DNA from 3 places in the Pseudomonas sp. SMSB3 genome. Region 2 is predicted to be linked to each of the others. Evidence: predicted binding sites of a transcription regulator. Region 2 holds the regulator's gene; each other region holds the start of a gene.

Region 1 (10,562 bases), on a different contig from region 2:
GCTCCTTGATCTTGCGGGTCAGGGTGTTGCGCCCCCAGCCCAGCAGGATCGCCGCATCACGCCGCCGCCCGGCGGTGTGCTTGAGCGCAGTCTCGATCATGATCCGTTCGAAACTAGGTACCGCGCTGTCGAGCAGATTGGATTGCCCGCGCGCCAGCGCCTGGTCCGCCCACTGCCGCAAGGCCTGTTCCCAGTTGGTGACGGGCGCTGCGTCCTGCGGCAGGTTGAGCAGCTCTGGCGGCAAGTCACCGATCAGCACTTCACGGCTGGAGGCCATGACGGTGATCCAGCGGCAGGTGTTTTCCAGCTGGCGCACATTCCCCGGCCAGGGCAGGTTGCGCATGAACTCCTCGGTTTCCGGCTTCAGCAGCTTCGGTTCGACCGACAACTCCTGGGCCGCGCGGCCCAGGAAGTGCCGGGCCAGTGCCGGGATGTCCTCGCGCCGGTCTGCCAGGCGTGGGATATGAATGCGGATCACGTTCAGGCGATGGAACAGATCTTCTCGGAACTTGCCGGCAGTCACCAGCGATTCCAGATTTTGATGCGTCGCCGCGATGATTCGCACATCGACTTTCACCGGCACATGGCCGCCGACGCGATAGAACTCGCCGTCGGCCAATACGCGCAGCAGCCGGGTTTGCGTGTCGGCAGGCATGTCGCCGATTTCGTCCAGGAACAGGGTGCCACCGTCAGCCTGCTCGAAGCGTCCGCGGCGCAAGTTGGCGGCACCTGTGAACGCGCCTTTTTCGTGGCCGAACAGCTCGGACTCCATCAGGTCCTTGGGGATGGCGGCCATGTTCAAGGCAATGAACGGCGAGGCCGCACGCGGGCTGTGGCGATGCAGGGCGTGCGCCACCAGCTCCTTACCGGTGCCGGATTCGCCGTTGATCAACACCGTGATGTTGGAATGGCTGAGGCGACCGATGGCACGGAACACCTCCTGCATCGCCGGCGCTTCGCCGATGATCTCCGGCGTGCGCGCCAGCGCTTGCGGCACATCCAGGCCCTGCTGCTCCTGGGCGTGCTGGTTGGCGCGCTTGACCAGCGATACCGCTTCGTCGACATCGAACGGCTTGGGCAGGTATTCGAAGGCGCCGCCCTGATAGGACGCCACGGCGCTGTCCAGGTCGGAATGGGCGGTCATGATGATGACCGGCAGACGCGGATGCTGTTCGCGGATCTGCGCCAGCAAGTCGAGGCCACTGGCGCCGGGCATGCGGATGTCCGAGATGATCACATCCGGCTGCTGGCGGGCCAGGCGGCCCATGACACCGTCGGCGCTGTCGAAGCTCTGGGTGACCATGCCTTCTTGCTGCAGGGCTTTTTCCAGGACCCAGCGGATGGAGCGATCATCATCGACGATCCAGACGGTTTCACTTCGGCTCATGGGGCGGTGGCTCCTTGTTCCAGGGGCAGGAAGATCGAAAAGGCGGTGTGGCCTGCGTGGCTTTCACATTCGATCAGGCCCTGGTGCTGGCTGATGATGTTCTGGGTGATGGCCAGTCCGAGCCCGGTACCGTCCGGGCGACCGCTGACCATGGGATAGAAGAGCGTGTCTTGCAGTTCTGCGGGAATGCCGGGGCCGTTGTCGATGATCTCGATCCGCGCCGCCAGGCGATGGCGTACATGGCCAATGGTGAATTGGCGCACGGCGCGGCTGCGCAAGGTGATGCGGCCCAGGCGCAGCTCGTTCTGCGAGCTGATCGCCTGCATGGCGTTGCGCACGATATTGAGCACCGCCTGGATCATTTGCTCGCGATCGATGAGCACGTCCGGCAGGCTAGGGTCATAATCGCGCACCAATGTGATGCAGCCTTGGCTCTCTGCTTCGACCAGGCTGCAGACGCGCTCCAGCACTTCGTGGATGTTGGTCATGCTCAGCGACGGCAGTTTGTTCGAGCCGAGCATGCGGTCGACCAGGTTACGCAGCCGATCGGCTTCCTCGATGATCACGTTGGTGTAGTCGCGCAAGCCGTCTTCAGGCAACTCGCGGGCCAGCAATTGCGCAGCGCCGCGGATGCCACCTAGCGGATTCTTGATCTCGTGGGCAAGCCCGCGCACCAGCATCTTGGTGGTTTCCTGCTTGCTCAGTTGGGCCTCTTCCTTGGTGATGCGCAGCAACCGATCACGCGGGTGCACCTCCAGCAACAGCAGGGTATTGCCCTGGTGCAGGATGGGCGTCACGGCATAGTCGACGGTAATGGTCTGCCCGGTCAGAGAGGTCAGCTGCGCTTCGCGCTTGGTGAAGGGATGCGCTTGCTCCACGGCCTGGCGCAGGGAGTTGAGCGCCTCGGTCGACTCGGTGAACAGCTCGCTGATGAACTGCCCATGGCTGCGCTGACCGCTGACTGCCAGGAGCATTTCGGCGGCCGGGTTCATGTACTCCAGGCGCAACTCGGCATTGAGCAACAACGTCGCGGTGGTCAGGTTGTCCAGAAGCAGTCGGTGCTGTGCATCGCTGATGGTCATAAGGCGTCGTTGACCTCTTGAGGCGCATGGCTGGCTGTAGCGTGGCGGACTGTGGATCCGCTGATACCAAAAAAATGCAAGAACCAAACCAAAGCTCTGAAACGATGCAAATATTCCGGCACGCCGAGCGAAATAGGCGCATGTTCGGATCTGCGAGCGGGGGTTAAATCGTTTCAGTGCACGCTTGTGGGCTTGCAGGATAGGTTGCGGCTCAAGCGTGCACCAATTTAGAGCATAGCGCTCTCAAGGATTAGGGCAGAGATTTCCTGTCGCTCGAATCATTGCGTGTTTGAAATACGCACCGCCACCGCGCCGCTCAAGCGCAGCGGCCAGTTCGGCCTGGCACTGTGTGCCGAGCGTGGAATCGAAGCTGCTGAGCGCTGTGAGCAACTGCCGTTGCAATTCGTCCAGTTCAGGCCTGATCTGGCTGGCCAAGTCGCGCCGAGGGCTGGCGGGCGCCGCCGACTGAACATGCCATTGCTGCAGCAGCGAGTACTGCAAGAGCTTGCTTGCCTCCATCTGATCGATGAAAAACAACTCCGCTCGCTCGGGGCTGCTGCCTTGACGGTGCGCGGCCCGTCGTACCGAGCGGCGTATCAGGTGCTCGCGCTGGCCGTCCAGCACAGGTTGTTGTCGGTCCCACTTGTGCAGCGCTACCGCTTCGGTCAGCGCCAAGCGCCGCTGGATAAGGTTGAGCAGGGTCGCCAGTTGAACCGGTTCGGCGCTCGCAGCACGGCACCCATCCTCTCCCAACTTGGTGCGTGGTGCTGTGCTATCGGCCTCGAAAACCAGTAACTGAGCAGGCAGCGCTGCGGTACGGCCGCGGTGCTGCAGGTCCACCACCTCGGCCAAGGTGTCCCCTGCGCGGGCGATGATGCGCTCGCCCGCGCGCGTCTGGACTTCGATCTCGCCACTGACTACGTAGCCCAAGCCCAACGTTTGATGGCAATGGAATTCGAGCGTCGTGTACGGGGGGATGTCGATGCGTGTCAGCGACAGGGCCGGTGTCCCGGTGGGGTAGTGGGTGAAGGCATCGCCATTCCAGCTACTGCTGGTGCGCAGCAGTACTTCTGCCGTGGCGCTGCCGGGCGCTGGGGCAGACGTGGTGCAGCCGCTGGCCAGGAAAAGCGATGCAAGAAGGGTGAAGGAGCGCTTGGGCATGGGCAGTCTCGAATGAAGGGTAAGCCCTCACCCTGCACATCCAGGCTGCATTAGTCTGTCAGGCATTTCCCACGCAATAAAAAAGGCCTCCCGAGGGAGGCCTTGTGCTCATGCCGGCTGCGTGCAGCCGAGCACCTTAGCAGCTGTAGTACAGCTCGTATTCCAGCGGGTGCACGAAGGTGCGGACCTTGATTTCTTCTTCGCTCTTCAGCTCGATGAAGGCATCGATGAAGTCGTCGGAGAACACACCGCCTTTGGTCAGGAACGCGCGGCCTTTGTCCAGCTCTTCCAGGGCTTCTTTCAAGCTGCCGCAAACCTGCGGGATGTCCTTGGCCTCTTCTGGCGGCAGGTCATACAGGTTCTTGTCAGCGGCATCGCCTGGGTGAATCTTGTTCTGGATGCCGTCCAGGCCAGCCATCAGCAGGGCTGCGAAAGCCAGGTACGGGTTGGCCGATGGGTCCGGGAAGCGCGCTTCGATACGGCGGGCTTTCGGGCTACCAACGTATGGAATACGAATCGAGGCGGAGCGGTTGCGTGCCGAATAGGCCAGCATCACCGGCGCTTCGAAGCCAGGGACCAGACGCTTGTAGGAGTTGGTCGACGGGTTGGTGAAGCCGTTCAGGGCTTTACCGTGCTTGATGATACCGCCGATGAAGTACAGGGCGGTTTCGGACAGACCGGCATAGCCTTCGCCGGAGAAGGTGTTCTTGCCGTCTTTCCAGATCGACATGTGCACGTGCATGCCCGAACCGTTGTCACCGTACAGCGGCTTCGGCATGAAGGTGGCGGTACGGCCGTAGGCGTCGGCGACGTTGTGCACCACATACTTCAGCGCCTGGACTTCGTCGGCCTTCTTCACCAAGGTGTTGAACTTGACGCCGATTTCGTTCTGGCCGGCAGTGGCCACTTCGTGGTGGTGAACTTCGACGGTCTGACCCATTTCTTCCAGTGCGTTGCACATGGCAGTACGGATTTCGTGGTCATGGTCGAATGGTGGAACTGGGAAGTAACCACCTTTGACGCCTGGACGGTGGCCTTTGTTGCCGCCTTCGACGTCTGCGCCAGTCATCCACGAGCCCTGCTCGGAGAAGATCTTGAACATGGAGCCGGAAATGTCGGACTGGAACTTCACTTCGTCGAAGATGAAGAACTCAGGCTCTGGACCGGCGAACACGGTGTCACCGATGCCGGTGCTCTTGAGGTACTCTTCAGCGCGCTTGGCGATCGCACGTGGATCGCGATCGTAGCCTTGCATGCTCGAAGGGTCGACGATGTCGCAGGTGATGATCAGGGTTGGTTCTTCGGTGAACGGGTCCAGGACGGCAGTGTCGTCAACCGGCATCAGGATCATGTCGGACGCTTCGATGCCTTTCCAGCCAGCGATGGAGGAACCGTCGAACATCTTGCCGACTTCGAAGAAATCGTCTTCCAGCGCGTCGCGCGCCGGCATGGTCACGTGGTGCTGAGTGCCCTTGGTGTCCGTGAAACGCAGGTCAATCCACTTGACGTCATTATCTTTGATGAGTTGAACCGACTTCGACATGTTGTCCTCCGGATGGTCTAGAGCGCGGTTGGCCGCTGCCCTGGAAAATGGTGTTGCCGGGCGCGGATAGTCGGCCAAGCTTACCTGCCTCACAAGGGAGCAAATTGCATGCCAGTGCCCGAAAATGGCGAGGCCGGGATAAAAGGGGGCGTTTGCGGGCATTTCGGGCAAAGGCGTGGCAGAGATTTGCACCCTTTCAAGGCAGAATTTGTCGGTCATGCACCAATTGAGTGCGGGCGTATCGATGTGTGCATTTTTTCAGGGCCATTTCGGCACACAGGCAAGGTCGAGAAATTGCCGGCGTGTTGGCTGGCATACCGCTCGCCTGGGCCTGAGCCCATCGGCGAAAAAGTCCCTGCGTACATTTATCTGCAAGGTTCTGATCAAATGTTGGTCAAATCCTGAGCAATTTCCGCTATAATTCGCGCCCCTCATTTTCGGCAGGCCCTGCGCGCGCTGTTAACCAATGAAACTCATCGTCAAAGTCTTTCCAGAAATCACCATCAAGAGCCGGCCGGTGCGCAAGCGCTTCATTCGCCAGTTGGCCAAGAACATCCGCAACGTGCTCAAGGACCTCGATCCGGAGCTCGCGGTCGATGGTGTCTGGGACAATCTCGAGGTGGTCACCCGCGTCGAGGACGAGAAGCGCCAGCGCGAGATGATCGAGCGCCTGACCTGCACCCCGGGCATCACCCATTTCCTGCAGGTCGAAGAATACCCACTGGGCGACTTCGACGACATCGTCGCCAAGTGCAAGCAGCATTTTGGCCCGCAGCTGGCAGGCAAGCGCTTTGCCGTGCGCTGCAAGCGTGGCGGTCACCATGACTTCACCTCGATGGACGTCGACCGCTACGTCGGCAGTCAGCTGCGCCAGCAATGCGGCGCCGCCGGCATCGACCTGAAGGCACCCGAAGTGCTGGTGCGCATCGAAATCCGCAACCAGCGCCTGTACGTGATCCACAACCAGCACAATGGTATCGGCGGCTACCCGCTGGGCGCCCTGGAGCAGACCCTGGTGTTGATGTCCGGTGGCTTCGATTCCACCGTCGCCGCCTACCAGATGATGCGCCGCGGGCTGATGACCCATTTCTGCTTCTTCAACCTCGGCGGGCGCGCCCACGAGCTTGGGGTGATGGAAGTCGCCCACTTCCTGTGGAAAAAATACGGCAGCAGCCAGCGTGTGCTGTTCATCAGCGTGCCGTTCGAGGAGGTCGTCGGCGAGATCCTCAACAAGGTCGACAACAGCTACATGGGCGTGACCCTCAAGCGCATGATGCTGCGCGCTGCCGCGCGCATGGCCGAGCGTCTCGATATCGACGCGCTGGTGACCGGTGAGGCGATCTCCCAGGTGTCCAGCCAGACCCTGCCGAACCTGTCGATCATCGATTCGGCCACCGACAAACTGGTGCTGCGCCCACTTTTGGCCAGTCACAAGCAGGACATCATCGACCAGGCCTACGCGATCGGCACTGCTGAATTCGCCAAGCACATGCCCGAATACTGCGGCGTGATCTCGGTGAACCCGACCACCCATGCCAAGCGTCACCGCATGGAGCACGAAGAGAAACAGTTCGAGATGCAAGTGCTCGAACGGGCCATCGAGCGGGCCAAGTTCATCTCCATCGACCATGTGATCGACGAGCTGGGCAAGGATATCCAGGTTGAAGAAGTCGCCGAGGCCCTGCCAGGGCAGATCGTCATCGACATTCGTCACCCCGATGCCCAGGAAGACCAACCGCTGGTGCTCGACGGCATCGAAGTCCAGGCCATGCCGTTCTATGCCATCAACAGCAAGTTCAAGCAGCTCGACGGCAACCGCCAGTACCTGCTGTATTGCGATAAAGGTGTGATGAGCCGTTTGCACGCACACCATCTGCTCAGTGAGGGACATGCCAATGTGCGTGTTTATCGTCCGACATAAGACGCCGGGGCTGTATGGCGGCAGTATCCGCCATCGCCCTCCCGACCGCCGGGCCCGCTGAGCCTTAAACAGTACATATTGGCCGCCTACACTGGGCGGCAACCGAATCCTCTGATCGAGATACACTTGTGATCGAAAATCTGCGTAACATCGCCATCATCGCCCACGTTGACCATGGTAAAACCACCCTGGTCGACAAACTCCTGCGTCAGTCCGGCACTCTGGAGCGTAACGAGCTCAACGACGAGCGCGTCATGGACTCCAACGACCAGGAAAAAGAGCGCGGTATCACCATTCTGGCGAAAAACACCGCCATCAACTGGAATGGCTACCACATCAACATCGTCGACACCCCCGGCCACGCCGACTTCGGTGGCGAAGTCGAGCGCGTGATGTCGATGGTCGACTCGGTACTGCTGCTGGTCGACGCCCAGGACGGCCCGATGCCGCAAACCCGCTTCGTGACCAAGAAAGCCTTCGAAGCCGGTCTCAAGCCAATCGTCGTGATCAACAAGGTCGACCGCCCAGGCGCGCGTCCTGACTGGGTCCTGGACCAGATCTTCGATCTGTTCGACAACCTCGGTGCCACCGACGAACAGCTGGACTTCAAAGTCGTCTACGCCTCGGCCCTGAACGGCATCGCCGGTCTGGACCACACCGACATGGCCGAAGACATGACCCCGCTGTACCAGTCGATCGTCGACAACGTACCAGCGCCTTCGGTTGACCGTGATGGTCCGTTCCAGATGCAGATCTCTGCCCTGGACTACAACAGCTTCCTCGGCGTGATCGGTGTTGGCCGCATTGCCCGTGGTCGCGTCAAGCCGAACACCCCGGTGGTCGCCATCGACACCGACGGCAAGAAGCGCAACGGCCGTATCCTCAAGCTGATGGGCCACCACGGTCTGCACCGTGTGGATGTCGAAGAAGCTCAGGCTGGCGACATCGTCTGCATCAGCGGTTTCGACGAGCTGTTCATTTCCGACACCCTGTGCGCCCCGGACGCGGTCGAAGCGATGAAGCCGCTGACCGTTGACGAGCCTACCGTTTCGATGACCTTCCAGGTCAACGACTCGCCGTTCTGCGGCAAGGAAGGCAAGTTCGTCACCAGCCGTAACATCAAGGACCGTCTGGACAAAGAACTGCTGTACAACGTTGCCCTGCGTGTTCAGGAAACCGATTCCCCTGACAAGTTCAAGGTATCGGGCCGTGGTGAGCTGCACCTGTCGGTACTGATCGAAACCATGCGCCGTGAAGGCTTCGAGATGGCGGTTGGCCGTCCTGAAGTGATCATCCGCGAAGTCGACGGCGTCAAGCAGGAGCCGTTCGAGAACGTCACCATCGACATCCCTGAAGAATCCCAGGGCAAGGTCATGGAAGAAATGGGCCTGCGTAAAGGCGACCTGACCAACATGGTGCCGGATGGCAAGGGCCGTGTCCGTCTGGAATACAACATTCCAGCCCGTGGTCTGATCGGTTTCCGTAACCAGTTCCTGACCCTGACCAACGGTGCAGGCATCCTGACCTCGATCTTCGATCGCTACGACACCATGAAGTCGGGCCAGATGTCCGGCCGTCTGAACGGCGTTCTGGTTTCGGTCGAGACTGGCAAGGCGCTGACCTACTCGCTGGAAACCCTGCAGGCTCGCGGCAAGCTGTTCGTCGAACACGGCCAGGAGATCTACAACGGTCAGATCATCGGCCTGAACAGCCGTGACAACGACCTGGGCGTGAACCCGACCAAAGGCAAGAAGCTCGACAACATGCGTGCTTCGGGCAAAGACGAAGTCATCGCCCTGGTGCCGCCGGTTCGCCACACCCTCGAGCAGGCCCTGGAATTCATCCAGGACGACGAGCTGTGCGAAGTCACGCCGAAGTCGATCCGTCTGCGCAAGAAGATCCTGGACGAAGGCGAGCGCACCCGCGCTGCCAAGAAAGCCAAGAACTGAGTTAGCTCAGGCTGAATGAAAACGCCCCCGGTCGAAAGGCCGGGGGCGTTTTTGTAGGTGAGCTCTACGTGGCTCAAGTCTCAAGATGATGTAGGGCGCCTCTCTCAGCGGCTTTCGGGCCTTGTGAGCGGACGCAAGGCCACCTAGCGTGGAACGCTTTCTGCAAAAGGAAGCAAAGCCATGAACTATCGGTTAGCGCTCGCCGTCCCCTGCCTGATGGCGAGCTTCCAGGCCAATGCCTTGCAAGACTGCAATGGGCTTCCTGCACAGCAAATCGTCCAGTGCCATGTCGGCAATGCTCGCCAGGCACCTTTGCAGTCCGTGTTGCTTGAACAGGTCGCCGAGCCTGGCTATACGCTGCGCCGGCTACAGATGGTATCGCAGGTCTGGGAGCCGCTGCCGGTGACAGAGCCGCGTCGATGGCAGCATGATGTCGAGCTGCACATTCCGCGCGACCCAGCGCCCGGCAAAGCCTTGCTGGTGGTGAACAATGGTGTGCGACACGGGCCGGCGCAAAACCCGGATTTCAGCCGCGAGGCGTTGCGCGAAGTGGCGCTCAAGTCGCAGATGGTCGTGGTCATGATCAGCGATGTACCCAATCAATACGTGACTTTCAGCGATGCCGACCAGCCCTTGCGCGAGGATGACGCCGTGGCCCATACCTGGGCGCATGCGCTTCGTGGGGCGGCGCCGGAGCTGCCGCTGCACGTGCCGATGGCAGCAGCGGCCAGTCGGGCAATGGACCTGGCCGAGCAGGAGCTGCAAAAGCAAGGGCTGATGGTGGACCGCTTCGTCATCACCGGTGCCTCCAAGCGCGGCTGGAGCGCCTGGCTGACGGCGCTGGCCGATGAGCGGGTGATGGCCATCGTGCCCAGCGTGATCGATGTAGCAGACACCTCGCAGATGCTGCTTGGCTTGCGCAAGCGCTATGGCGGTCACTACCCCGCTGCATTGTGGCCGTATCAGCGAGCCGGTGTCATGCAGCAGCTCGGTACGCCGCAGTTCGACCGACTGATGGCGATGATGGACCCCATGCAGTATTTGAACGAGAAGGGGCATCGTCTGGCGATCCCCAAATACATGGTGTCGGCCAGCGGTGACGATTTCTTCGCACCTGACCCGGCCACCGATTACCAGCAACGCCTGCCAGGCCCGACCAGCTTGAGGGTATTGCCGAACTCCGACCATGGCGGCGTGCGGCATGCAGTGGTCAGCACCCTGGTGCCAGCGCTGACACGGTTGCGCGACGGCAAGGCGCTGCCGAGCGTGCAGGTGTCAGCAAGCGCAGCGCCTGGGCAGATGGCCGTCGAATTCTCCGAACAGCCTGTGGCAATGAAGGTGTGGACGGCGAAGAACGAGAATGACCGCGATTTTCGCTATAACTGTGGGGTGCGCTATCAGTCCGAGACGCTGGTGCCCCAGCAGCAATTCACTTTGCAGCGCACGGCGCCGGCCATGGGGTGGCAGGCACAGTTCGTCGAAGCGAGGTTCGCTGATGGCTTCATCGCCACCACCCCGG
Region 2 (10,562 bases):
ACACGGGAACTTGCCGGCTACACCGACGAATTTGGCTGCCGCCCGGGCATGCAGGCCCAGCTTGTTGATGATGGTGATTTCGCGGGCGGGCATCGTGCGGTAGATCCTGTTGGCTAGAGGTCGCGGTGGCGGACCTGGACGTTTTTCAATGACTGCTGCAACAGCTGGCCCAGCCGCTCGGTAAGGTAGACCGAGCGATGGTGGCCGCCGGTACAGCCGATGGCGATGGTGACATAGGCACGATTGCTGGCGGCGAAGCGCGGCAGCCATTTGAGCAGATAGCTGGAAATGTCGTTGAACATCTCTTCGACGTCAGGTTGCGCGGCCAGGTAGTCGATGACCGGCTGCTCCAATCCGGAGTGCTCGCGCAACTCAGGCTTCCAGTAGGGATTGGGCAGGCAGCGCACGTCGAACACGAGGTCGGCATCGACCGGCATGCCACGTTTGAAACCGAACGATTCGACGAGAAACGCCGTGCCCGGCTCAGGCTGATTGAGCAGGCGCAGCTTGATCGAGTCGCGCAGTTGATAAAGGTTGAGGCTGGTGGTGTCGATCTTGAGATCGGCCAGGTCAGAAATGGGCCCCAGCAATTCGCTTTCGACGCGAATCGCCTCCGCCAGCGAGCGGTCGGCGTTGGTCAGCGGGTGGCGCCGACGGGTTTCTGAAAAGCGTTTGAGCAGCGTGTCTTCATCAGCATCGAGAAACAGCACATCGCACTTGATATGCCGCCCACGGGCCTCGGACAGTAAATCCGGGAAACGCGACAAATGGCTGGGCAAATTGCGCGCATCGATCGACACCGCCACTTTTGGCTGCAGCAGCTCGGTGTTGATCAGCGCATTTTCCGCCAGCTGCGGCAGCAGCCCGGCGGGCAAGTTGTCGATACAGTAGAAACCGTGATCTTCCAGTACATCGAGGGCGGTACTCTTGCCGGAGCCGGACCGGCCGCTAACGATGATCAGGCGCATGTTCAGTGCTCGTTCTGTGCGTCCAGGACAACCTGGTACAGGGCCTCGCTGCTGTCGGCGGCACGCAGGCGATCACGAACCTCCTTGCGATCGAGCATGCTGGCGATCTGGCGCAGCAGTTCAAGATGGGCATCGGTGGCGGCTTCCGGGACCAAGAGGACGAAGAGCAAATCCACCGGGGCGCCATCGATGGCGTCATAGTCGATCGGCGCATCCAGGTGCATCAGAGCGCTGACAGGGGAGGAACAGCCTTCGAGTCGGCAGTGGGGAATGGCAATGCCATTGCCAAAGCCGGTAGAGCCCAGTTTCTCGCGCGCGATGAGCTTTTCGAAGACATCTTGCATGACAAGCTCGGGCACTTGCTCGGCAATGACGGTGGCGACCTTTTCCAGGGCGCGCTTCTTGCTGCCGCCCGGCACGTTCACCAGGGAACGGCCGGGGGTCAGGATGGTTTCAAGTCGGATCATGGATGAGAGGGATCAGCGGGCAGCTGCACCTTGCAGCAGGCTTTGCTGTTTTTCCTTGTGTTTTTTCAGTTGGCGGTCGAGCTTGTCGGCCAAGGCATCGATGGCTGCATACATGTCTTCGTGTTCCGCGTTGGCAACCACTTCGCCGCCGGGAATCTGCAGGGTCGCCTCGACCTTCTGCTGCAATTTCTCGACTTTCATGATGACCTGCACGTTGGTGATCTTGTCGAAGTGACTCTCCACCCTGGCAAGCTTCTCGAGCACGTAATCGCGCAGCGGCTGGGTGACTTCTACATGCTGTCCACTGATATTGACTTGCATACAGCTTCTCCTTTATTGCCCGTGCATAAAGGGGCAGGTGTTGCACCTACCCCACAAACGCTGTGGCACACCCAGGGGCTACATCAGTCGCTTGCGCTCGCTCGACGGTGCGATGCCGAGGGACTCGCGGTACTTGGCGACGGTGCGACGGGCGACCTGGATGCCTTGTGCCTCCAGTAAACCAGCGATCTTGCTGTCACTCAATGGCTTTTTCTGATTTTCCGCTGCAACCAGTTTCTTGATGATCGCGCGGATCGCCGTGGACGAGCATTCGCCGCCCTCGGCGGTACTGACGTGGCTGGAGAAAAAGTATTTCAGTTCGTAGATGCCGCGTGGCGTGTGCATGTACTTCTGGGTGGTGACCCGCGAGATGGTCGACTCATGCATGCCCACCGCTTCGGCGATGTCGTGCAGCACCAGGGGCTTCATCGCTTCGTCACCGTGATCGAGGAAGCCGCGCTGGTGTTCGACGATCTGGGTGGCCACCTTCATCAGGGTCTCGTTGCGGCTTTGCAGGCTCTTGATGAACCAGCGCGCCTCCTGCAGCTGGTTGCGCATGAAGGTGTTGTCGGCGCTGGTGTCGGCCCGGCGCACGAAGCCCGCATACTGCGCGTTGACGCGCAGGCGCGGAATCGCTTCCTGGTTCAGCTCGACCAGCCAGCGGTCGCTGTCCTTGCGCACGATGACGTCCGGCACCACGTACTCAGGCTCGCTCGATTCGATCTGCGAGCCGGGGCGGGGATTGAGGCTCTGTACCAGCTCGATGACCTGGCGCAGCTCATCTTCCTTGAGCTTCATGCGGCGCATCAGCTGGCTGTAGTCGCGGCTGCCGAGCAGGTCGATGAAATCGCTGACCAGGCGCTGGGCCTCAGCCAACCATGGCGTGTTGTGCGGCAGCTGGCGCAGTTGCAGCAGCAGGCACTCGCCCAGGTTGCGCGCGCCGACGCCGGCGGGCTCGAACTGCTGGATACGGTGCAGCACGGCTTCGACTTCGTCGAGCTCGATGTCGAGTTCAGGGTCGAAGCCTGCGCAAATTTCCTCGAGGGTATCTTCCAGGTAGCCCTGGCCGTTGATGCTATCGATCAGGGTAACTGCGATCAGCCGATCGGTATCGGACATCGGTGCCAGGTTGAGCTGCCACAGCAGGTGGCTTTGCAGGCTTTCGCCGGCCGAGGTGCGGGTGGTGAAATCCCACTCATCGTCATCGTTGCTGGGCAGGCTGCTGGCGCTGGTCTGGTAGATGTCTTCCCAGGCGGTGTCGACGGGTAGCTCGTTGGGGATTCGCTCGTTCCACTCACCGTCTTCGAGGCTTTCAGCGCTGGTGCTGCTTTCCTGGAAGCTGCTCTCTTGAGTCTCGGCGACCGGCTTGTTCTCGGCGTTGTCGGCCATCGGGTCGCTATTGTCGAAGTCGTCGCCGTCTTCCTGGCGCTCGAGCATCGGATTGGACTCCAGCGCTTCCTGGATCTCCTGCTGGAGGTCCAGTGTGGACAGCTGGAGGAGGCGAATGGCCTGTTGCAACTGCGGGGTCATCGTCAGTTGCTGGCCCATTTTTAGGACGAGCGATGGTTTCATGGCTGGGGCTTAATACCTTGTTCGCCGGCGCGCATGCGCCATCCACTACACGAGGGCGCCGGAGCGCCAAATTCAAGCAAGTTTTATGCCTCAAATTGTAGCGTTTGCCTAGAGCACCGTAACAACTTAAGCCCAGCAGGGCGAGCTTGCCAGTGCTCCCGGCAGGTCTGGATTCAGAGTCGGAACTCGTGGCCCAGGTAGACTTCCTTGACCAGGTCGTTGGCCAGGATGGTCTCGGCGTCGCCCTCGGCGATCAGACGACCGTCGTTGACGATATAGGCCGTTTCGCAGATATCCAACGTCTCGCGGACGTTGTGGTCGGTGATCAATACACCGATTCCCTTGGCCTTGAGGTGGTGGATGATCTGCTTGATGTCGCCAACCGAAATCGGGTCGACACCGGCAAAGGGTTCGTCGAGCAGGATGAACTTCGGCGCGGTGGCCAGGGCGCGGGCAATCTCGACGCGGCGGCGCTCACCACCGGACAGGCTCATGCCAAGGTTGTCGCGGATATGGCTGATGTGGAATTCCTGCAGCAGGCTTTCCAGCTCTTTGCGCCGGCCTTCACGGTCGAGTTCCTTGCGCGTTTCGAGGATCGCCATGATGTTGTCGGCCACCGACAGCTTGCGGAAGATCGACGCTTCCTGTGGCAGGTAACCGATCCCGGCACGTGCACGGCCATGCATGGGCTGGTGGCTGACGTCGAGATTGTCGATCAGGACGCGTCCCTGATCGGCCTGGACCAGGCCCACGATCATGTAGAAGCAGGTGGTCTTGCCGGCGCCGTTGGGGCCGAGCAGGCCAACGATCTGCCCGCTGTCGATCGACAGGCTGACATCACGCACAACCTGGCGCCCCTTGTAGCTCTTGGCCAGGTGCTGGGCTTTGAGGGTTGCCATTTACTCGGCCTTCTTCTTCGGCTGGATCACCATGTCGATACGCTGACGTGGCTGCGTCACGTTACCACCGCGACCTGCGGTCGCCACCTGGGTCTTGGTGTTGTAGACGATCTTCTCGCCTTCGGTGGTGTTGCCTTCGTTCTCGACCTTGGCGCGGTCGGTGAGGATAACCGTGTCTTTTTGCGCCTGGTACTGGATGGTCACGGCCCAGCCTTTCATCTTCTCTGGCTTGGCGGTGCTCTGCTGCTGTTCGAAGTAGGCCAGGTTGCCCACCGATGTCACCACGTCGATGTCGCCGTTGGCGGCACGGGTCATGGTCACGGTATTGCCTTTGATCATCATCGAGCCCTGGGTGATGATCACATCGCCGGTGTAGGTCGCCACGCCTTGCTTGTCGTCCAGGTGCGCGTTGTCGGCCTGGATACGAATAGGCTGGTCACGGTCGGTCGGCAGGGCGAAGGCGCTCGCGCTTCCCAGTGCTGCGCTCAGGCTGAGCAAAAGGGGGAGGGTTTTAACGAGCCTCATACTGTCCTCTTACGTTAGAGAGCAAGTCCATCTTGCCTTCTTTCAAATACGCTTTCATTCCCTTGCCCGTGGTTGTACCACCGGCGCCGTCGATTCTAACGGCTTGCTCGGTCTGCGCATATTGCTTCTGTGGGAATACGGTCATGCGCGAGCTGGTGATGACCATTTCGCGCTGCTTTTCATCGGTACGCTGGACCCGCACGTTGTCGATCAACTCGACCTCGGAGCCGTCGGGGTTGACCTCGGCGCGCAGGCTTTGCACGTGCCACGGGAATTCGGTACCGCGATACATGTGCAGGTCAGGGGTCGTCACCAGTGTGACCTCGGTGGCCTTGAGGTGTTCGACCTTGTCTGCAGTCATTTCATATTGCAGCTTGCCGTCGGGCAGGTACTGCACGCTGTGGGCGTTGATCGCATAGTAGTCGATCGCGCTTTCATCGACCTGTGCCACCGGCTGGTCGAGGAAGCTCTCTGGGCTGACATTCCAGTAGCCGATGGCCGCCAGCAGTGCGGCGATCACCGCGAGCAACGCAATGTTGCGGGCTTTTTTGCTGAACATGGGCAACCTTACAGGTAGTTGGCGTTGGCAGCGTCCAGGGTGCCCTGGGCCTGCATGATCAGTTCGCAGAACTCGCGTGCCGCGCCCTCGCCGCCGCGCGCCTGGGTCACGCCGTGGGCGTGCTGGCGGACGAACGATGCGGCATTGGCCACGGCGATGCCCAGGCCCACCCGACGAATCACCGGCAGGTCGGGCAGGTCGTCGCCAAGGTAGGCGACCTGCTCATAGCTTAGGCCCAGTTCGGCGAGCAGGCCGTCGAGCACCACCAGTTTGTCTTCACGTCCCTGGTACAGATGGGGAATGCCGAGGTTCCTGGCCCGGCGTTCCACCACCGGCGTCTTGCGCCCGCTGATGATCGCCGTGGTCACGCCCGAGGCCATGAGCATCTTGATGCCGTGGCCGTCGAGGGTATTGAAGGTCTTGAATTCGCTGCCGTCCTCAAGAAAATACAAGCGCCCGTCGGTGAGCACGCCATCGACGTCGAAAACGGCAAGCTTGATCGCCTTGCCCCGTTGCAGCAGGTCGTGGTTCATCGGGTCAGTCTCCTTTACATCACGCCGGCGCGCAGCAAATCGTGCATGTTCAGGGCGCCGATCGGACGGTCGCCTTTGTCTGTGACCACCAGGGCGCTGATCTTGTGGTCTTCCATGATCTTCAGGGCTTCGGCCGCGAGCATCTCGGCGCGGGCGGTCTTGCCGTGCACGGTCATCACCTGATCGATCAGGGTGGTGTGCACATCGATGTTGCGGTCCAGGCTGCGGCGCAGGTCGCCGTCGGTGAAGATGCCCGCCAGTGTGCCATCGGCCTCGACGATCACGGTCATGCCAAGACCTTTGCGGGACATTTCAAGCAGGGCGTCCTTGAGCAGTGTGCCGCGCTGCACCTGCGGCAGTTCGGCGCCGGCGTGCATGACGTTCTCGACCTTCAGCAGCAGACGTCGACCCAGCGCGCCACCGGGGTGCGAAAAAGCGAAATCCTCGGCCGTGAAACCACGCGCTTCGAGCAGGGCGATGGCCAGCGCGTCACCCAGCACCAGCGCGGCAGTGGTCGACGAGGTCGGCGCCAGGTTGAGCGGGCAGGCTTCGTGACTGACGCTGGCATCAAGGTTGACTTCGGCGGCCTGGGCCAGCGCCGAGTCAGGCTTGCCGGTCAGGCTGATCAGCTGGATGCCGAGGCGCTTGATCAGCGGCAGCAGGGTGACGATCTCGGCGGTGCTGCCTGAGTTGGACAGGGCCAGGATGACGTCGTCGCGGGTGATCATGCCCATGTCGCCGTGGCTGGCCTCGGCCGGGTGCACGAAGAATGCCGGTGTGCCAGTGCTGGCCAGGGTCGCGGCGATCTTGTTGCCGATATGCCCGGACTTGCCCATGCCGACCACCACGACCCGACCCTTGCTTGCCAGGATCAGCTCGCAGGCCTTGACGAAATTGGCGTCAATACGGGCCACCAGGCCTTCTACGGCCTCGAGTTCCAGGCGCAAGGTGCGTTGGGCGGAGTGGATCAGCTCGCTGGATTGGCTCATGTCGAAAAGCAGTGCCTGAGTAAAAGGCGGCGATTATAGCCGTAATCGGAAAAAGCCTCACCCATTGGATTATCCGAACATTTGCCGGCAAAGCCTGTCGTACGCCTGAACGAGGTGCTCCGTGGCCTTGGGGCCGCACCGCCTGCGGTGCTATAGTTCGCGGCTATTCGGCCTGCCACAGGTGCTTGTGCCTTCATGATGAAGGCGGGCGTCCATTAGTGCGAGGCTGCACTAGCAAGGAGTCTAGATGAGTGTGGATAGCGCCTACGCGGTCGAGTTGAAGGGGGTAACCTTCAAGCGCGGTTCGCGCAGCATTTTCAGCAATGTCGACATCCGCATCCCGCGTGGCAAGGTCACCGGGATCATGGGGCCGTCAGGTTGCGGCAAGACCACGCTGCTGCGCCTGATGGGCGCGCAGCTGCGTCCTGCCAGCGGCGAGGTGTGGGTGGCCGGGCAGAACCTGCCGAGCCTGTCGCGCAGCGATCTGTTCGACGCCCGCAAGCAGATGGGCGTGCTGTTTCAAAGCGGGGCCTTGTTCACCGATCTCGACGTGTTCGAGAACGTCGCCTTTCCGCTGCGTGTGCACACCCAGCTCCCGGACGAGATGATCCGCGACATCGTCCTGATGAAACTGCAGGCGGTGGGGCTGCGCGGCGCCATCGACCTGATGCCCGATGAGCTGTCCGGTGGCATGAAGCGCCGCGTGGCACTGGCCCGGGCCATCGCGCTGGATCCGCAGATTCTCATGTACGACGAGCCGTTCGTCGGCCAGGACCCGATCGCCATGGGTGTCCTGGTCCGCCTGATTCGCTTGCTCAACGATGCGCTGGGCATCACCAGCATCGTGGTGTCCCATGACCTGGCCGAAACCGCCAGCATCGCCGACTACATCTACGTGGTCGGCGATGGCCAGGTGCTCGGCCAGGGCACGCCCGATGAACTGATGGGGTCGGACAATCCGCGCATTCGCCAGTTCATGAAGGGCGATCCGGACGGCCCGGTGCCATTCCACTTTCCTGCGCCTGACTACCGCGCCGATTTGCTGGGAGCGCGTTGATGCGCAGAAAATCCTTACTCGAACGCGTGCGCCAGCTTGGCCGTTCGGCCATCGACGTGCTGGCGGTGCTTGGCCGCTCGTGTCTGTTCCTGTTCCATGCGTTGATCGGTCGCGGCGGCATCGGCGGCGGCTTTCAGCTGCTGACCAAGCAGCTGTATTCGGTGGGTGTGCTGTCGTTGGCCATCGTCGTTGTCTCGGGGGTGTTCATCGGCATGGTGCTGGCCCTGCAGGGCTACAGCATCCTGACCAAGTACGGCTCCGAGCAGGCGGTCGGGCAGATGGTCGCCCTGACCCTGCTGCGTGAACTTGGCCCGGTGGTGACGGCGCTGTTGTTCGCCGGGCGTGCCGGGTCGGCGCTGACCGCCGAAATCGGCAACATGAAATCCACCGAGCAGCTGTCCAGCCTCGAGATGATCGGCGTCGACCCGCTCAAGTACATCGTCGCCCCGCGTCTGTGGGCCGGTTTCATATCGCTGCCGTTGCTGGCGCTGATCTTCAGCGTGGTGGGCATATGGGGTGGTTCGTGGGTGGCGGTCGACTGGCTGGGGGTCTACGAGGGCTCGTTCTGGGCCAACATGCAGAACAGCGTTTCCTTTACCGACGACGTGCTCAATGGCCTGCTGAAAAGCCTGGTGTTCGCCTTCGTCACCACCTGGATCGCCGTATTCCAAGGCTACGACTGTGAACCCACCTCGGAAGGGATCAGCCGTGCCACCACCAAGACCGTGGTCTATGCCTCGTTGGCAGTGCTGGGTCTGGACTTCATTCTGACCGCCTTGATGTTTGGAGATTTCTGATGCAAAACCGCACCCTGGAAATCGGTGTCGGCCTGTTTCTTCTGGCCGGGATCCTGGCGCTGTTGCTGCTGGCCCTGCGCGTCAGCGGGCTGTCGGCCAGCCCGACCACCGATACCTATAAAGTTTATGCGTACTTCGACAATATCGCCGGTTTGACGGTCAGAGCCAAGGTGACCATGGCCGGTGTGACCATCGGCAAGGTCACCGCCATCGATCTGGACCGCGACTCCTACACCGGGCGGGTGACCTTGCAGCTGGACAAGTCGGTCGACAACCTGCCGACCGACTCCACGGCTTCGATCCTGACCGCCGGCTTGCTTGGCGAGAAGTACATTGGTATCAGCGTCGGCGGCGAAGACGACGTGCTCAAGGATGGCGCCACCATCCACGACACGCAGTCGGCGCTGGTGCTGGAAGATCTGATTGGCAAGTTCCTGCTCAACTCCGTTGGCAAGGAACCTAAAGAAGCGCAACCGGCTAATTAAGGAGTTTCCATGATTTCGATCCTGCGACGTGGCCTGCTGGTGCTGTTGGCCGCCTTCCCCCTGATGGCCCTGGCCGCGCAGTCGCCGCATGATGTGGTGCAGAGCACCACCAACGCGCTGCTCAGTGACCTCAAGGCCAACAAGGAGCAGTACCGCGCCAATCCCAACGCCTTCTATGAAGCGCTCAACCGTATCCTGGGCCCGGTGGTCGACGCTGACGGCATCTCCAGAAGCATCATGACCGTCAAGTATTCGCGCAAGGCTACGCCAGAGCAGATGCAGCGCTTCCAGGAAAACTTCAAGCGCAGCCTGATGCAGTTCTATGGCAATGCATTGCTGGAGTACAACAACCAGGGCATCACCGTCGACCCGGCCAAGGCCGATGACGGCAAGCGCGCCAGCGTTGGCATGAAGGTCACCGGCAACAACGGTGCCGTTTACCCAGTGCAGTACACCCTGGAAAACATCGCTGGCGAATGGAAAGTGCGCAACGTCATCGTCAACGGCATCAACATCGGCAAGCTGTTCCGCGACCAGTTCGCCGATGCCATGCAGCGCAATGGCAACGACCTGGACAAGACCATCGACGGCTGGGCCGGCGAAGTGGCCAAGGCCAAGCAGACCGCCGACAGCTCGCCGGAGAAGGCGGTCAAATGAGCGAGGCTGCTGTAACCATGGCCGAGCCAGGTGTCATGCGTCTGGCCGGCGAGCTGGATTACCGCAGCGGCCCGAGCTTGCGCAAGCAAGGCAAGGGCCTGATTGCCGCTTGCGCTGAAGCGCAGCTGGTGTTCGATTGCTCGGCCGTGTCGCGCTCGACCAGTGTCGGCCTGTCGCTGCTGCTGGCGTTCATTCGTGACGCCCAGGCAGCGGGCAAGGCCTACAGCGTGCGTGGCATGCCCGATGATATGCGGGAAATTGCCGAGGTCTATGACCTCGATGAGGTGCTGGTGGGCTGATGGCTCGGCAGTCGAAGCAGGCCCCTCGGTCGCGTGCCCATTCGTTGGGCTTCGCAGGCGAGGGGCTTTTTTGTATGATGGCCGACCCGTGCGCATCGGGCGCCGATTGAGGTTGAGCATGCAGGCCGTAGAAGTTAAGAGCTTCCTAGAAGAGAAATTGCCGGGATCCCGGGTCGAAGTTGAAGGCGAAGGCTGCAACTTCCAGTTGAACGTGATCAGCGACGAGTTGGCTGGCCTGAGCCCGGTCAAGCGTCAGCAGGCGATCTATGCGCACCTGAATCCGTGGATCGCCGATGGCAGCATCCATGCGGTAACCATGAAATTTTTCAGCAGCGCAGCCTGGGCTGAGCGCACCTGAGCCAACTTGGCGGCGAGACACCAATGGACAAACTGATTATTACTGGCGGCGCTCGCCTTGACGGCGAGATCCGCAT
Region 3 (10,562 bases), on a different contig from region 2:
ATCGCCAGCGAAGACCTGGGCTCGGCCCTGCGAGGCGCGCTGAAACAAGCGATCACCGACCTGCAAGGCGCCGTCAATAGCGCCAGCCTGCGCCTGCATACGCATTTGGCGCCTGGCGTGCATCAGGCCGTGCGCCACCTGAACAGCGTCAATCAACTGATCTACAACGGTGTACACCTGATCGAGCTGCAGGTGCAGATGAAGCTCGGCGAATACTACGCCTTGCAGAGCGCGCACCTGCGCGAGCTGCAGAACAGCGCCAGCGTGAAACTGGCCAAGCTGCGCGAACAGGTGATGCCCGACCTGGACGACGTGCGCGCCGGCATCTTCAAGCCGGTGGGCCGGGTTAAACCGATCATCCAGACCGGCCTGCTGAGCCTCGCCGTGCTCGACCCGAAGATCGCCCACCAGATGATTTCGGTCAGCGTGTGGGTCGAGGGCAAGGGGCATGAAGTGCGCGAGCGCTTGGTCAGCGAGCTGAAGCACAGTGCCGGCCAGTTCAACGAAGCAGCGAAGGCGGCGTTGGTCGAGATCAAGGTGGCGGCAGGAACACTGGAACCGCAGGCGCGGCAGGCGCTGCAACGGATGCAGATTAGCGCGGGGCAGGTTTCGCAGATGGTTAAGGGGAGTTTTGAGGGGTTGCGCACTACGGGAAAGGGATGGGAGTTGCTGCTTTCCGTCGGCGGCATTTACCTAATGAATGACAGTCTTGCCAAGAGTTTGAAGGCGGCAGACGAAAAGATCGGAAACACCTCTAGCGAAGCAATGATGGCTCTGTATGGCGCAAGCCTAGGTATCATCGGCGGCGGAATTGAACTCGTAGGTTTACTTATACCGCAGAGGCTTGGCGCTGACCCTGGCTACAACTTGGGTAGGACCATTGCGAAAGCCGGCATAGCTATCAATGCAGCCGCAAGCTTTTTCGATGTTTTAAGGACAGGAATTGCGATAAGAAGATCGTATAGAGCGGGCGATGACGACGCCGCATGGTGGTACAGAGCTGCTGGGGTCGCCGGTTTTTTTAGTCCTGGCTCATCAATACTAGCTATAACGACCCCCTACCTATTGGGCCCATTGGGACTTGCCATAGTTCTTGGCCTCATGGCCTACACTTTTGAAAAAAAAGCGAGCAAAGCAGAATCGACGCCACTAGAAACGTGGACTCGGAGATGTTATTTCGGAAAAGCCGACGAGAAACCCCGCGTTCACTGGCAGCTTCCCAGCCAAGCTGACATCGCATTTTCACAGCTTAATTCAGTGATACTAGGACTCGACCTTGGTCTGAAATTTGAATCCTCAAGATTAGATCCAGGTATTGGCTCCAAGATAGGCGGACTCGTCCAAACAGATATCAACATAGTTTTGAAGCTTCGCCTGACACTCCCTAAATTCATCGAGGAAACATCCGCTTATCATTGGGTTCTTATCCTCCATAGGCCAGAAGACGGTAGCTCCCCGATCTTTGAACGGGGAGAGACAGCTGTTGACAAGAGCCACTTCGCTCCACCTTTACACACTAAGACTTCTGAACTTGCCTCACTGCGGCCATCGGAGCTGGCATCAAGGCTTCACTATAAAGCGGAATCGCTTGTCATAGAAACCATCAGCAAAGATTCCTGCCATATCATTTCAGCCAGCTTGGAAATCGCTAGCCGCGTCGTGAAGCCTGACATCTGCGCAGCCACCTTAAGCATTGCCTACTGGCCAGACCGCAGCCTTGTGGACGCCGTGGCGGAAAACTCCGTAGTGGAGCTCCTCTGATGTCTCTACCTCACCGCCGCGTCGGTTGGACCCATGACCTTCCTTACTTGAAGGCTCCTTTGAATCGCCAGTCGCTTCACGGCAAGCTGGATCCACCCCCTAATACAATTGATTGCAACTACCTAGAGATACCTAGATCACTGCTACCCGCTAGAGGGATTTTATTTGTGCTTGGATCCATAAGCATCCTCGCGTGTATGCTTCTTCCTATGTTCTTGATATATCTGTGCTTATCGACATCCTACACACCAGACCTTGAAGAATTATCTATCACTGTCGTCATCGTGGTGACCGCACTGTTTACAATGACCCCGTACATTCGCGCTGATCTCGAACTGCCTCGCGACGAACCTATCCGATTCAACCGACATCGCCGCAAGGTTTACTTCTATCAATATAGAATGGATCGCCTGCATCCATTCGGCCGAAAAAACTGGGGCGTGCAGCCAATTGCTTATAACTGGGAAGATCTAACAGCAGAGGTGTACCGCATTTATGTTCCAACGGCGGGCTTGAAGGAGGAGATCATGATCTCCGTGCGCAAGCCTGGCAGCGACAAAGTAATAGATCGAGTGTTCTTAACCAGCAATCCCGAAAAAGGCCAATTGTACTGGGAACTTGCGCAGCACTTCATGGAGCACGGCCTAGAGGGACTACCACACTTTGAGCACGAACCCTGGGCCTGGAACGAAGGCACATACTCCAATCCTTTCGAGCAAAGAGCACCGAAAGTCAAATGGCCAGCGGAGATGGACCTTGAATCTCGCAGCGCACCGGGTGGTGACGAGCAATATGAGGTAAATTGAGGCTAAATTATTAATAGGTGCGGAGTGCGCTACGCGGCTCAGACTTTAGCTTAACTTCTGGTATCGCCGGGAAAACACCTCAAGGCCTGGTGCGGTGATGGACGAAAGGAAAGCTCCTACATCAGTTTAGGAAGGGCCAAACTGCCCGGAGAATGGGTTCCTTGGTAGCGTCGCAGCTTCAGTTGCAACGCTAACCGATGGGGCGGGAGGCGGCTAGGGCCGGCGTTCCGCCCGAGGCCGCGCAGCATCATCACCGCCTCGCTAGTCACAGTTTATTGGCCGGATCGCGACATTCCTAGCGCTTACGCCGAACACATTTTAAATGAGGAGAACGCATGAGCCTGAGACATCGAGCCCCAGGCTGGACGCATGACCTGCCCAACACCGAGACGCCGGTCACTCAAGGAGAGATTCGCCCTGATATAGACCCTCCTCCTAACACGATAAATGAAGTCTACTTGGAACTACCGCGCTCCTCGATAAGAATTCGGGGGGCGTGGTTGCTAACAGGCCCAACGCTCATAGCTTGGTACCTCTTGTATGCTATAGAAATAATCTACAGCAACGTGTTCACACAACCATCGATAAACCTGGAGATTATTTTAACCTCGATATTCATACCTGCAATAACTGTGATCTTGCTAACTCCACATATCCGCACGGAACTTGGCTTTCCTCGTGACGAGCCCATACGCTTCAACAGGCCTCGCCGGAAAGTCTATTTTTACCAATACCGATTCAGCTTCCTCTTCCCCTTTAGCCGAAGCCGATGGGGTCTCAAGCCTGTTGCCTATGACTGGGATGACATCACTGCAGAAGCCTATCGGGTCTTTCGTCCTGGCCACGGAGGGTTGAAAGAATGGGTGATGCTGTCCGTGTGCCTGCCCGGCACCAAGCAGGTCATCGATAGATTATTTCTCGCGGACGATCTTGAAGAGGGTGCTCAATATTGGGCCATCGCCCGCCTCTACATGCAAGAGGGTCCCGCGGCGCTTCCCACCTTTGCTTATCCGCCGGAAGATTGGAATGAATTTCCTTACCCTATCACGCGGGAAAACATGAAGCATCGCAACCCAATCGACCGGCTTGCTCCCAAAGTCGAGTGGCCAGCGGAGATGGACCTTGAATCCCGTAGCGTTCCGAGTGGTTTCGAGCAACTATGAGGTAGTTGGGGCTCAACTTATTGATGGGTACGGCGTGCACCACGCGATCCAGATTTCAGTTTAACTTCTGGTATTGCCGGGGCCGCTGTGCGGCCCTTTCGCGACACAAGGCCGCTCCCACGAAAGAAGATCGCGTTCATACTCTGGTAGTGAATGCTGTGGCGCGCTGGACTCCAGCGAACTCAAACTACGCCCAACTCGACGGCAGTGCCGTTGATACGCACTGGCCATACACGCAACCGTTGCCCCGCATCTTCCAGACACTCGCCGCTGAGCAAGCTGAAATGCTGCTTGTACAACGGCGCGGCTACCACCAATTCGCCTTGCAGGCTGCCAACCAGGCCGCGGCCGATGATGTTGGCGCCGGAACGGGGGTCGCGGTTGTCCACGGCGAAGACACTCGGCTCCACGCCGGGTAGATAGAATATCGCCACCTGAGCGCCATCGAGCCAGGCCACGACACCGGAATCGGCCACAAGGTCATCGGTGTGGCAGACCGTTTGCCAACGTTCACAGCGCTTGGCGACAACAGCGGATTGATTCATCAGACAGCCTCCTCGGTGGTTGGGATCAGGTGCAGGGGTGTTGCCGGTCGGCGCTGGTCGCGCTCGCGCACGAAGTGCACGTCCGGGTCGGCGCGGCGGTCATTGACGAACGTGCGGAAGCGCTTGAGCTTCTCCGGATCTTTCAGCGCATTGGCCCATTCGCATTCGTAGCGATCGACCACATGCTGCATCTGTGCTTCGAGCTCGCCCGCCAGGCCCAGGCTGTCTTCGATGATCACCTGCTTGAGGTAGTCCAGTCCGCCCTCAAGCCCTTCGCGCCACACCGAGGTGCGTTGCAATTTATCGGCGGTGCGGATGTAGAACATCAGCACCCGGTCGATCAGGCGCACCAGCGTCTGGTCGTCCAGATCAGTGGCGAACAGCTCAGCGTGGCGTGGACGCATGCCGCCGTTGCCGCAGATGTACAGATTCCAGCCTTTTTCCGTGGCGATGACGCCGATGTCCTTGCTTTGCGCCTCGGCGCATTCGCGGGTGCAGCCCGACACGGCGAACTTGAGTTTGTGCGGGCTACGCAAGCCCTTGTAACGGTCCTCGAGGTGCAACGCCATGGCGACGCTGTCCTGTACACCGTAGCGGCACCACGTACTGCCGACGCATGATTTGACCGTGCGTGTCGATTTGCCATAGGCGTGCCCGGTCTCGAAGCCGGCTTCGATCAACTCGCCCCAGATCAGCGGCAGCTCATGCAATTGAGCGCCGAACAGATCGATGCGCTGCCCGCCGGTGATCTTGGTGTAGAGGTCGTACTTCTTCGCCACCTGGCCAATCACGATGAGCTTGTCCGGGGTGATCTCGCCACCGGGAATGCGCGGCACCACCGAGTAAGTCCCGTTCTTCTGCATGTTGGCCATGAACGTATCGTTGGTGTCCTGCAGCGGCACCAATGACGGATCCATGATCGGCTGGTTCCAGCACGAGGCGAGGATCGAACCCACCACCGGTTTGCAGCTAGCGCAGCCCACCTGCCCTTTCCCGTGGCGCTCGAGCAGCGCATCGAAGCTGCGGATATCCCCAACCCGCACCAAGGCGTACAACTCCTGGCGGGTGTAGGCGAAATGCTCGCACAGGCTTTTGTCGACTGCCACGCCGCGCGCACTCAGCTCATGCTCCACGACCTGCTTGAGCAGCGCCGCGCAACCGCCACAACCGGTGGCGGCCTTGGTGCACCCCTTGACCGCAGCCAGATCGCCACAGCCGTTGTCGATGGCAGTGCAGACCTGGCCCTTGCTGACGTTGTGGCAGGAACAGAGGGTCGCAGTGGCGGGCAACGCATCAGCGCCGAGTGTCGGCGCGCCGTTGCCTTGCGGCAGGATCAGGGAGGCCGGATCGTCCGGCAGGACGATGGCGTTCTGGGCGTATTGCAGCAAGGTGTCGTAATAGCTGTTATCGCCCACCAGCACTGCGCCGAGCACGTGCTTGCCGCTGGCATCCACTACCAGCCGCCGATAGCTGTTGTTGGCTTCATCGATATAGCGATAGCTGCGGGCGCCGGGGGTTGCGCCGTGGGCATCGCCGATCGAGCCGACATCCACGCCCAGCAGCTTGAGCTTGGTCGACATGTCGGCCCCGCTGAAGGCACTGGCGCTTTCGCCCAGCAGCAGCCCTGCCAGGTTGCGCGCCATGCTGTAGCCAGGGGCTACCAGGCCGAACACGCTGCCATTCCATGACGCGCATTCACCGATGGCGAAAATACGCGGATCGCTGCTGCGACAGTGGTTGTCGATGACCACGCCGCCACGCGCTGCGATCTCCAGACCGCAGGCCCGGGCCAGGGCATCCTGCGGACGAATACCGGCAGAGAACACGATCAGGTCGGTTTCCAGATACGCTGCGCCGTCGAAATTCATGCGGTAGCGATAGTCCTGCCCGGCAGTCACCGACTGGGTCGCACACGCCAGATGCACGCCCACGCCCAGCGCCTCGATCTGCGCTTTCAAGGCAGCGCCAGCGTCGCTGTCGAGCTGCACCGGCATCAGCCGCGGGGCGAACTCCACCACATGTGCTTCGAGGCCCAGGGACTTCAGCGCGTTGGCCGCTTCCAGGCCGAGCAGGCCACCGCCCACCACCACGCCACGACGCGCTGCAGCGGCAGCGGTGCGTATGGCATCCAGGTCGTCCAAGGTGCGATAGACCAGCCGTGCATCACCCTCGCAGCCGGCGATCGGCGGCACGAACGGGTAGGAACCGGTGGCCAGAATCAATTGGTCATAGGCGTAGCGCCCTGCGGCGGTCACCACTTCGCCACGCTCACGGTCAATCGCGACGACCGCTTCGCCCAAGTGCAACTGCACGCCGTTCGCGCCGTAGTAATCCTGCCCGCACAGGGCCAAGCGCTCGGCGCAGCTGCCAGCGAAGTATTCCGACAGGTGCACCCGGTCGTAGGCGCGCTGGCGCTCCTCGCCGAACACGTGCAGCTCGAAGCGCGCCAGGGCGCCGCGCTCGATCAACTGCTCGACGCAGTGGTGACCGACCATGCCGTTGCCGACGATGATCAAACGCTGCCGTTGCCCGTTCGCTGTTGCCTTCATAAGCCGATCCTCGATCCAAAAAAAAACGCCTGGAGCCGAAGCTCCAGGCGTCTTTGCCTGTGTTCATCACGGTATGCCCTGGTTGATCGCCGTTGATCAGCGGGCTTGGTTGTGACGAGGGCTGAAGCAGGAGTCGTGCCAACGCGGCTCGCTCAAGTAAACCTGGGCGGTGAGGGCCATGTAGGCAGGTCGGTCAGCCGGCGCTAACCGACCAGCCGGGTGGCCAGCGCACAGCGTCGGTGCAGGCCTGCCCATTCTGGCGCACATTCAGTACACGTCGCGTCGATAGCGCTTGGTTTGGGTCAACATCTGCATGTACGCCTCGGCATCGACAGCGCCGTGCTCGACAATCACCTGGCGCAGCGCAGCGTCGACATCCTTGGCCATGCGCTGGGCATCACCGCAGACATAGAAGCAAGCCCCCGCCTGCAACCACTCCCACAACTGCGCACCCTGCTCGAGCATGCGCTGCTGCACATAGATCTTCTCGGCCTGGTCGCGTGAGAACGCAGTGTCCAGGCGCAGGTGGCCGCTGGCCTGCCAGGCCTGCAGTTGCTCACGATAATAAAAATCGCTGGCCGCATGCTGCTCGCCGAAGAACAGCCAGTTAGCGCCTGCCGCGCCTCGCGCCTCGCGCTCTTCGAGAAAGGCGCGAAACGGCGCGATGCCGGTCCCCGGACCCACCATGATCACCGCCACCCGGTCATCCTCGGGCAGGCGAAAGTGCCTGGAGGCCTGCGGGAAGATCGCCACTTTGCAGTGCTCGGCGCGGTCGGCCATGAAGCTGGAGCAGACCCCTTTGCGCTGCCCATAGCGCACCACGGACACGGTCAGGTGCACCTGCTGTGGATGGGCCAGAGGGCTCGAACTGATCGAGTACAGGCGCGGCTGCAGTGGCTTGAGCAGCCCAAGCCAAGTGGCCAGCGGCAAGCGCTGGGGGAAGGCTCGCAGCACATCCACCAGTTGCCGCCCCCACAGCCACTGCTGCAGCTCGGCTTTACAGGCCGGTTGCAGCAACTGCTGCAAGTCGATGGACTGGGCGCTGAATGCCTGCAGGTGCTGCGCAGTGACCTGGGTGATGTCCAGCTGGGTCGTCATGGCTTCGGCCAGGGGCAGGTCGGGTTGGCCTGCCACGCTCACCGGCGTCTGGCCATCGAGTTGCATCAGGGCCAGCAATTCATCGACCAAAGCCGGGCAATTGCGCGGCCAGACCCCGAGCGCGTCGCCGGCAGCGTAGGTCAAGCCGCTACCGGCCAGGTCAAATACCAACTGCCGGGTTTCTTTACTGGCCCCCGGCCCGTTCAGCAACCGATTGCTCACTAGCGCCGCGGCCCACGGACGCTGCTTGGTGAAACCAGATCCCTTCTGCGCCAGGCGAGCCACAGGCGCTGAAGCGGTACCGCCCAGCTCAGGTAACAAGGTTTCGAGCCAACTGGCGAAGGCGTGCTCGAAGTCCGGCTCGCAATCCACCCGTGGCAGCAGGCGCCGCCCACCCAGCTGCGCCAGACGCTGGTCGAGTTTACGGCCAAAACCGCAGAACTGCTCGTAGCTGGAATCGCCCAGCGCCAGCACGGCGTACGGGAGATGCTGGCAAAAACCGCCCTGCTCGCCTTGCAGCATGTGCCAAAACGGCGTGGCGCTGTCAGGCGCATCACCGTCACCGAAGGTGCTGGTGATCAGCAGCAGGCTGGCGGCCCCGTGCAACTGCCGAGGGCTGAGCGTCGCCATTTCCTGAAGCTGAATGCGCAGACCGGCACTGCGCAGGTGCTGCGCGCAGCGTGCGGCCAACGCCTCGCCGTTGCCGGTTTGCGAAGCCCACACCACCCAGTGCGCGGGCGCGGCGTCAGCCAAGGGCGCCGCCTGCTGCCCGCTGTCGGCCTGCAGCTCGAGCGTGGCGATACGCGCCCCGGCCACCCGCTCTATGGCCACTGCACAGTGCTTGTACGACGGCTGCAGCGACAGCGGATCGACCGCGTCAGAGGTCACCGCATTGATCGCCAGCTGCGCGCCGAACAGGTCGTTCCAGTGAAAAGGCGCAAAGCAATTGCCCGCCATCACCCGCTCGCTGATGCGCGCCGGCAGCACTGCCTGGCCCCGCCGAGAGCGGACGGCGACCTGGTCCTGGTCGGCAATACCCAGGCGAGCGGCATCCTCGGGGTGCAGTTCGACGAACGGCCCGGGGTCGAGCCGATTCAAAGCCGGCACCTTGCCGGTCTTGGTCAAGGTATGCCACTGATGCTGCACCCGGCCGGTATTGAGCACTAGCGGGTAGTCGACGTCGGGCTGCTCTGGCGCCGGTAGCCAGGGTCGGGCGTAGAAACGCGCCTTGCCAGTGGCCGTGGGGAAGACCAGCGCAGGCCTGTGGCCCAGGCGATCGGCTGGGGGTGGCTGGCGGCCTTCATCCTGCACATAGCGCTGCGGGCTGCGCTGCCCGGCGCGGGCCTCGGGGCACGGCCACTGGCGCGGGCTTTGGCGCAACGCGGGGTAGTCGATCCCGCGCAGGTCGTAGCCGGTGAGCGGGTTGTTGAAGCGGCGGATTTCATTGAATACAGCTTCGGCATCGGCATAGTCGAACGCGTCGGCATAACCCATGGCGCAGGCTACCTTGGCGATGATCTGCCAGTCGGCCAGGCTTTGCCCAGGCGGGGCGACGACACGCGGCATCAAGGTGAGGTTGCGCTCGCTGTTGACCATCACCCCTTCGCCCTCGGCCCACAACGCCGCAGGCAGCAGAATGTCGGCGTAGCTGTTGGTTTCGCTGTCGAGGAAGGCGTCCTGGCTGATCACCAATTCGGCCTGGCGCAGCGCGTCGATCACCTGCTGGCGATTGGCGACACTGGCCACCGGATTACTGCAGATGATCCAGCAGGCTTTCACCTGGCCGGCCCGCATCTGCTCGAACAGCGCCATCGTTCCTTCACCGCCCTCATTGCGCAGGCTGCCTGGCGCCAGGCCCCACTGCGCTTCGACGAAGGCACGGTCGGCAGGCTCCAGGGCCGAGCGCTGGCCAGGCAACCCCGCGCCCATGTAGCCCATCTCGCGACCGCCCATGGCATTGGGCTGGCCCGTCAGCGAGAACGGCCCGCTGCCTGGGCGGCAAATGGCGCCGGTGGCCAGGTGCAGGTTGCACAGCGCATTGGTGTGCCAGGTACCTTGCACGCTCTGGTTCAGGCCCATGGTCCAACAGCTCATCCAAGCTCGGGCGGTGCCGATCAGCGCGGCGGCGTGACGGATGTCCGCTTCGCTCAGCCCGGTGATGGCGGCAACGCGCGCCGGCGTGTAGTCATCCAGAAAATCCGGCAACTGCTCCCAGCCTTCGGTGTGCGCGGCGATGAACGCAGGGTCGGTCTGAGCGTTTTGATGCAGCAGATGCAGCAGCCCGTTGAGCAGCGCCAGGTCGGTGCCGGGGCGCACTTGCAGGAACAGATCGGCCTTGTCGGCCGTTGCCGTGCGCCGAGGGTCGACGACGATCAGTTTGGCGCCTGCGCGAACCCGGTCGAGCAAGCGCAGAAACAGGATCGGGTGACAATCGGCCATGTTGGCGCCGATGACCAGGAATACGTCGGCGTGCTCGAAGTCCTCATAACTGCCAGGCGGACCGTCGGCGCCCAGTGACAATTTGTAGCCGCTGGCGGCGCTGGCCATGCACAGCCGCGAGTTGGACTCGATATGCCGGGTGCGGATGTACCCCTTGGCCAGTTTGTTGGCCAGGTACTGCGCCTCGAGCGACATCTGCCC

The links. Region 2 encodes sigma-54, which starts transcription at its own class of promoters, with help from an activator protein. Its sites were predicted from a motif close to ANTGGCATNNANNTTGCTNT; they were not measured.
Region 1: glnA (type I glutamate--ammonia ligase) is a predicted target of sigma-54. The motif match lies at 5,270-5,289, and genes of this name have one in related genera.
Region 3: nirB (nitrite reductase large subunit NirB) is a predicted target of sigma-54. The motif match lies at 6,948-6,967, and genes of this name have one in related genera.

Annotation. Positions count from the first base shown of each region.
Region 1 covers NZ_JBKGGV010000005.1:84,110-94,671, reverse strand. The annotation lists gene ntrC (nitrogen regulation protein NR(I)) at 1-1,387, opposite strand, end outside; gene glnL (nitrogen regulation protein NR(II)) at 1,384-2,469, opposite strand; gene aroQ (gamma subclass chorismate mutase AroQ) at 2,713-3,630, opposite strand; gene glnA (type I glutamate--ammonia ligase) at 3,767-5,173, opposite strand; gene thiI (tRNA uracil 4-sulfurtransferase ThiI) at 5,640-7,094, shown strand; gene typA (translational GTPase TypA) at 7,223-9,043, shown strand; gene ACLEJW_RS10800 (PhoPQ-activated pathogenicity-related family protein) at 9,224-10,562, shown strand, end outside.
Region 2 covers NZ_JBKGGV010000001.1:310,739-321,300, forward strand. The annotation lists gene ACLEJW_RS01415 (HPr family phosphocarrier protein) at 1-93, opposite strand, end outside; gene rapZ (RNase adapter RapZ) at 114-968, opposite strand; gene ptsN (PTS IIA-like nitrogen regulatory protein PtsN) at 971-1,435, opposite strand; gene hpf (ribosome hibernation-promoting factor, HPF/YfiA family) at 1,448-1,756, opposite strand; gene ACLEJW_RS01435 (RNA polymerase factor sigma-54) at 1,835-3,328, opposite strand; gene lptB (LPS export ABC transporter ATP-binding protein) at 3,502-4,227, opposite strand; gene lptA (lipopolysaccharide transport periplasmic protein LptA) at 4,228-4,752, opposite strand; gene lptC (LPS export ABC transporter periplasmic protein LptC) at 4,739-5,311, opposite strand; gene ACLEJW_RS01455 (KdsC family phosphatase) at 5,320-5,844, opposite strand; gene ACLEJW_RS01460 (KpsF/GutQ family sugar-phosphate isomerase) at 5,859-6,833, opposite strand; gene ACLEJW_RS01465 (ATP-binding cassette domain-containing protein) at 7,081-7,890, shown strand; gene mlaE (lipid asymmetry maintenance ABC transporter permease subunit MlaE) at 7,890-8,687, shown strand; gene mlaD (outer membrane lipid asymmetry maintenance protein MlaD) at 8,687-9,172, shown strand; gene ACLEJW_RS01480 (MlaC/ttg2D family ABC transporter substrate-binding protein) at 9,182-9,829, shown strand; gene ACLEJW_RS01485 (STAS domain-containing protein) at 9,826-10,128, shown strand; gene ACLEJW_RS01490 (BolA family protein) at 10,247-10,486, shown strand; gene murA (UDP-N-acetylglucosamine 1-carboxyvinyltransferase) at 10,510-10,562, shown strand, end outside.
Region 3 covers NZ_JBKGGV010000011.1:135,090-145,651, forward strand. The annotation lists gene ACLEJW_RS18170 (T6SS effector BTH_I2691 family protein) at 1-1,761, shown strand, start outside; gene ACLEJW_RS18175 (DUF6708 domain-containing protein) at 1,761-2,567, shown strand; gene ACLEJW_RS18180 (DUF6708 domain-containing protein) at 2,903-3,730, shown strand; gene nirD (nitrite reductase small subunit NirD) at 3,913-4,275, opposite strand; gene nirB (nitrite reductase large subunit NirB) at 4,275-6,824, opposite strand; gene ACLEJW_RS18195 (molybdopterin-dependent oxidoreductase) at 7,092-10,562, opposite strand, start outside.